DNA from 2 places in the Bulleidia sp. zg-1006 genome. Region 1 is predicted to be linked to the other one. Evidence: predicted binding sites of a transcription regulator. Region 1 holds the regulator's gene; the other holds the start of a gene.
What was found. The regulator HrcA, encoded in region 1, represses chaperone genes, less so after heat shock. The targets are predictions, from matches to a motif close to TTTTAGCACTNNNNNNNNNNNAGTGCTAAAA.
Positions count from the first base shown of each region.

Region 2: ftsH (ATP-dependent zinc metalloprotease FtsH) is a predicted target of HrcA. The motif match lies at 1,314-1,344, and genes of this name have one in related genera.

Region 1 covers NZ_CP069178.1:508,796-512,232, forward strand. Annotated here, with positions in the region: gene JOS54_RS02615 (hypothetical protein) at 1-164, shown strand, start outside; gene JOS54_RS02620 (HAD family phosphatase) at 513-1,163, opposite strand; gene hrcA (heat-inducible transcriptional repressor HrcA) at 1,327-2,352, shown strand; gene grpE (nucleotide exchange factor GrpE) at 2,345-2,872, shown strand; gene dnaK (molecular chaperone DnaK) at 2,886-3,437, shown strand, end outside.
Region 2 covers NZ_CP069178.1:187,107-190,543, reverse strand. Annotated here, with positions in the region: gene pnuC (nicotinamide riboside transporter PnuC) at 1-1,155, opposite strand, end outside; gene ftsH (ATP-dependent zinc metalloprotease FtsH) at 1,355-3,208, shown strand; gene JOS54_RS00925 (CdaR family transcriptional regulator) at 3,205-3,437, opposite strand, start outside.

The DNA of each region.
Region 1 (3,437 bases):
AACATTCGAGACTGAAGAAAAATGATAAATTAATTTCTGAAATAGTTGGATTTATGAATGTTTGTGAAAATTTAAGAAGAGCGATATTCGAAATAAAAAAGATTGATGTATTGAAATATGAAGGTATAGAACAGATAAAATTAATAGATGAAAAATATTCTTGAATTTTAGGAAGTTGCTGTCATGTTGTGCGTATCTAAATGGAATACCATAACAATTGATTTGTGACAAAAAAATATACAAGTTTATGGGTGTTGTAAATTTGGAACTGGAGCGAGCAAAAAATCTTAAAACGATAACCCCAGATAGAGGGAAAGGATTTTCTAAGCATACAATGATTAGGCAAAAATGAAAGAAATTAATCTTAGACCTCGTAAATGCTTAAATTGGAAACTCCATATGAGGTATATCATTCAGTTAAGTTGCAATTGATTTGACAATTCAAGGAGATTTTTAAATTTTTATGGATAAGACCTTATCCATAAGCTTATTATCTAAAGAATATTCATTCCCTAATCAAATAAGGCAAAGATATTTTGGTAATTGTGGATACAAGCTTTGATATTTGGATGGTGAAGATTTCTTAATTGAGGGGAATCAATCGCAATCACATCGGCTCCTATTTCTAAGGCGGCTTTAATGCCATGGATAGAATCTTCAAAAACAAGTACTTTATCACTAACCTTTAAATTTTTCATGGCTTGTTGGTACATTTCTTTCTTATTCGCATAGCTACCATCATCGTAAATAATGCTTTTAGGATCCATCCATTGATCTAAGTGAAAATGCCGAATGTAAAAATCAATATTATCCTTGATGGAAGCTGAAGCAATGGTAAAAGGAATATTCTTGTCTTTTAAATAATCCAATAATTCAGGCACACCATCCACTAGTTGAAAAGAAGAATCAGCTTCAACATAGGAGCGATATAAAGCTTCTTTTTTCTTTGAAAGATTAGTGTATTCTTCATCACTATAGCGATTTCCCGTTAAGCCCTTTAATAAATCAATGTTCGCTAGTCCCCAATACTTTGTTAGAATGGTTTCTAATGTAATAGGACCACAATTTAAGCTTTGTGAGATTGTATCCCAAGCCTTGACATGTAAATCCGTATCAAATAGTAAAGTTCCATTAAAATCAAAAATCACTGCATTATATTTCATAAATACTCCTTGTTAACACATCTATCATACAAGTAGAGAGATAGAAGAAGCAATCCCAAAAAAAGTTGGAAGAATTTAGCACTTAATAGTTGACAGTGCTAAACGAATGGGATACGATACTAGCAGATATTCAATTAGAGTGCCAATAAGGAGGTGATGTTGGATGCTAACGCCAAGAAGAATTCAAATCTTTAAAGCTATCGTGGATGAGTTCATCAAAACCGCCGAACCGATTGGATCCAAAGCCTTGCAAGAAAGGTATCACCTAGCTTATTCCAGTGCAACTATTCGTAATGATATGCAAGTATTGGAAGAAATGGGTTATTTAGAAAAGACACATACGAGTAGTGGTCGTATTCCTAGTACCATGGGCTATCGTTTCTATTGCGAAACTTTATTGGATGAGTCCAATTTGGATAAGCGCATGGAGGTTGCTGTTCATGATGCCTTTGAAGCATCACTTATGAGTGTAGATGAAGCGATTCGTCAAAGTTGTGAAATTGTTTCAGAAATGACTAACATGACGGCTGGAGCAATTGGACCAGATGCTTCAAAACAGCACTTAGAACACATTAAATTATTCCCGTTAGATGAAAGAAATGCAGTTTGTGTCTTTATTACTGATCAAGGGCATACGGAAACAAGAAACTTTCATTTCAAGCAATCCGTTTCCATTCAAGACTTAGAAACCACAACCGATATTTTGAATCGTCGCTTAAAAGGTGTCGCTTTAACGGAATTGGCTTTAAGATTAGAAGAAATTAAGCCAGAGCTAAATGCGGTTGTGCAAAGGCATGATGTTTTATTTACTGCGTTTCTAAGAGCTTTCATTCGTTTCGCAAACGATACCGTTTACTTCTCTGGGAAAGATAAGGTTTTTTTCCAACCGGAATTTGAAGACATCAATAAGATGAAAAAATTGATGGGTATGTTTGAAGATGAAAGCATCTGGAAACAAATGGATGAAAATGCGAATGCGGTTGCTCTTACAACAAGGGGCGGTTCGCAATTAACTTGGGTGAATGATTTAGCGATTGTCCGCTCAAAGTTTCACTTGAATGATGAAGACAGCGGGGAATTAATGGTGGTCGGTCCTAGTCGTATGGAATATGACAGGATTGTGCCACTGCTGGATTATGTGGCACGCATGATTGAAGAGGCCTATCGAAAGGGAGATGACCATGACTGAAAAAAATGAAAATGTAGAAGAAAAATTAGAAGAAAGCCCGGTTGAAGAAGAAGTTGAATTGAGTGCAGAAGAAAAGCTGCAAGCTCAAGTCATAACTTTAGAAGAACAAGTGGCTATCTTGAAAAATGAATATGCAAAAGCCTATGCGGATGCGGAAAACATGAAGAAACGTTTACAAACAGATTTTGAACAAAGGACAAAATTCCAAATGGCAAATTTTGCGAAAGAATTATTACCGATTTTAGATAACTGTGAAAGAGCCTTGGCGCAAGAAACACAAGATGAAGCCTATCGCAAAGGTGTGGAGATGATTTATAGTCAACTTCAAAACACTCTAGCGAAAGAAGGTGTTCAAGAAATTGATGCTTTAAATCATCAATTTGATGGTAGCTTCCATCAAGCTTTAATGAGTGAAGCTAAGGAAGGTGTTGAACCAAACATAGTGATTGAAATATTGCAAAAAGGTTATATGATTAAAGATCGATTATTAAGACCGGCAATGGTTAAAGTTTCAGAATAAGGAGGACTAGAATATGAGCAAGATTATTGGTATTGACTTAGGAACAACGAACTCTTGTGTCGCTGTTATGGAAGGTAAAGAAGCGAAAGTAATCGCTAATCCAGAAGGGAATCGAACAACACCATCGGTGGTTGCGTTTAAGAATGGGGAAAGAATTATTGGTGATGCGGCGAAGCGTCAATTGATTACCAACAAGGAGACGGTTTATTCCATTAAGCGTTTAATGGGAACCAATGAAAAAGTAACTTTAGAAGGCAAACAATATACACCACAAGAAGTTTCAGCAATGATTTTAAGTTACTTAAAAGATTACGCAGAGGCTTACTTAGGTGAAAAAGTAGAAAAGGCAGTTATTACAGTACCGGCTTACTTTAACGATGCCCAACGCCAAGCAACCAAAGATGCTGGTAAGATTGCCGGCTTGGATGTTTGTCGTATTATCAACGAACCAACTGCTTCCGCTTTAGCCTATGGTTTGGATAAAGATAATGATATGGAACAAAAGATTTTGGTGTATGACTTAGGTGGCGGAACATTCGATGTTTCTATTTTGGAAATTGCAGAT
Region 2 (3,437 bases), 320 kb from region 1:
GCCATAGGTTGAATTGGTTAAATAACCAAGCTTCAATACCAATAAGACGTATTGTCCTAACATAATATTCATCGTTGCCTCTAAAATAGCACTGATAAACCACGCCAACCATTGTTCACGAAAGCGAAAGAAAATGAATAAACCATTCGCTATACCAACCGCTGTTGCGCAAGCATCTAAATACGCAAGCCAAGTAGCTACTGTACGATTCATCACAAAGTCAGTTTGAATATCTAAGCCACTAATAAAATAGCCAACTACAACTGTAAAGACCACAATACCGCTAATAACTAAAACTTCTTGCCAACCAGTCAAACGGCGCACAATGGTTAAATCTTCATCTTCCCTATCTTCATGTTTCGACCAATTGATAAAGCTTAAAATATCAATCGGTATCCAGAACAACAATGTAACCACCATAGACGCAAAGCGATACATCAAGACCAAGCTAATCGCTATTTCAACCAATTCCACTGCAATCGAGACAAGGAAATTGTATTTACTTTGTTTCGATATTAATAGTTCACATAAGATATTAAGGAAAGTATCCATGAGGTACAACCACATAATGATAATTCCATTCACCCCATTCGCACTTTCCGATGGAGAGACGATGGCGACTATCGTCGCTAAAACCATAATCGATAAGAACCACGACTTCTCGTAGGTCGTAAACATTTGTCCAAAGACAATCATAATCAATAATGAAATGGATAAGATTGTTAAGGCTGAACATAGATTAAAAAAGAACATTGTTTTTTCAGCCATCTTTTCTTTATAAGTAGCCTGTATTTTTTCTAAATTAGGATTTTTCTCTGTAAAGAATAAGTTCGTACCATCTTGACTTTTGTATTGATGGGCTTGAATGGTATCCTTTTTCAAATGGTCGTATTCCTCTTTGGAATAATTCACAATCATCTTTTGTTCACCCTGTCGGTAAACCACATCAAATACCGTCGCATCTTCACTGAAATCTTCACTTTCTTTATCTCTTGTCATTTCTAGTTGACCAACGTATTTGGTTTCACCCACCTTGGCATTTAATTTTTGGTAACCCATTCCACCAGAGACGATTGCCCCAAGCATCAACAGTGCAAAAATAAGTGTCGCAATTTTGATCATTTTCTTTGAAAAATCAATTTTTATTTTCTTCATTCATTCAACCCCTTAGCTCTGTTTCTATTTCTAAGCCAAAATCTTACTTATTATAATATAAAGCCACTCTTTTTGACGAATAAATAAGTGACCGTCTGTCAACACACAACTTCACATAATCAACCTGCTTTACAATTCAACTGGGGATGATAAAATAGTTTTAGCACTTTTTCATTAAGAGTGCTAAAGAGGTGACAATATGAATAATAACAATAACAAACAACGAAAACCGTTGTTGTATTACTACTCTTTGGTTATGTTAGTGCTGATTTCCATGAATTTAATCTTGCGACCAATTGTCCAGCAACAAAATATCAAGGAAACATCCTACACCACTTTCATTGAGAAAACCAATAATAATCAAGTTAAGAAAGTCCGTGTCGAACAAAATCAAATCTATTACGAAGTTGAAAACGATAAAACCATTTATAAAACAGGGGTTATCCATGATCCACAATTAACGCAACGTCTTTATGAACACAAAGTAGATTTTTCTTCCACCATCAAAGAAGCAAGTAATACTTGGATAGACATTCTATTAGCTTGGATATTCCCGATTCTAATCGCCACTTTCTTTGTTCGTATGTTGATGCGAAATGCCACTAAGAATGGTTCCAATTCCCCTCTTGGTGGTGGAATATTTAACTTTGGTAAATCCAATGCACGTGTACATGAGAAATCCAAAGAAGATATTCGCTTCAAAGACGTTGCCGGGGAAGATGAAGCCAAGGAAAACTTACAAGAAATCGTCAACTACTTACATGATCCAAACCAATACAAATCCATTGGTGCTACGATGCCAAAGGGCATTCTCTTAGTTGGTCCTCCAGGAACGGGTAAGACCATGTTAGCGAAAGCCGTTGCCGGTGAATCCAATGTGCCATTCATCTCTATTTCCGGTTCTGAGTTTATTGAAATGTTTGTTGGTATGGGAGCTTCCAAAGTTCGTGATTTGTTTAAAAAAGCGAAAGAAAAAGCACCTTGTATCGTCTTCATTGATGAAATTGATGCGGTTGGCGGTAAACGCTCCGGTAACATTGGCGGTAATGATGAGCGTGAACAAACTCTGAACCAATTACTAACGGAAATGGATGGTTTTGAAAACAATAATGGGGTGGTTATCCTAGCTGCCACAAACCGTCCGGAAAACCTTGATCCGGCTTTACTTCGTCCAGGTCGTTTTGACCGCCGTGTGCCTGTTGAATTACCGGACCTGCAAGGTCGTGAAGATATTTTAAAGGTTCATGCTAAGAAGGTAAAAACAGAACCAAATATTGATTACAACATCATTGCTCGTATGGCTTCCGGTGCTTCTGGTGCTGAACTGGCGAATATCATTAACGAAGCCGCTTTAAGAGCTGTTCGTGAACATCGTCAAGCCGTTAGTCAAAGAGATTTAGAGGAAAGTATCGAAGTTGTCTTTGCCGGTTATCAAAAGAAGAATGCGATTTTAACGGACAAAGAAAAGTTGGTTGTTTCTTACCATGAAATAGGTCATGCCCTAGTGGCCGCTTTACAAACACATAGCTCCCCTGTGCAAAAGATTACGATTATCCCTCGTACTTCCGGTGCTCTTGGTTATACCATGCAAGTGGAAGAAGGAAACCATCCTCTATACACTAAAGAAGAATTGGAAGAAAGAATCGCGACTTTAACAGGTGGTCGTGCCGCTGAAGAAGTAGCGTTTGGTTCAATTACAACCGGAGCTTCCAATGATATTGAACAAGCCACTCGATTAGCTAGAGCCATGATTACTCGTTACGGTATGTCTGATTTTGATATGGTGGCGATGGAAACCGTGCAGAATAAATACCTAGGTGGCGATACATCTATAGCTTGCTCCGATGCGACAGCTGGTGAAATTGATAAGAAAGTCGTTGCTTTGGTTAAGAAGCAACACGATTTAGCAAAATCCTTATTAACCGAACATAAACAAGACCTAGATAAACTAGCTCAATTCCTTTATGAAAAAGAAACCATTACCGGTGAAGAATTCATGAATATCTTGAATGGAACAAGTGGACAAGTCCAAACAGACGAAAACCAAGACTAATCATCTTGGTTTTTTTCTTGATAGTGCATAAATCGTAAACTAAGCTCTAACAAGGGCTCTTCTTTCTTTAAATCCAGCCCAAACAGTTCTTCCATTTGTTTGAAGCGGTATTTAACAGTATTTAAATGAAGCTTTAATAGCCGAGCACATTCACTTTTAGAATAATTGCCTTGAATATAAGCCTCTAAGGTTTGACAATAGTCACTGTGGTATTGGTTGTCATAATGTT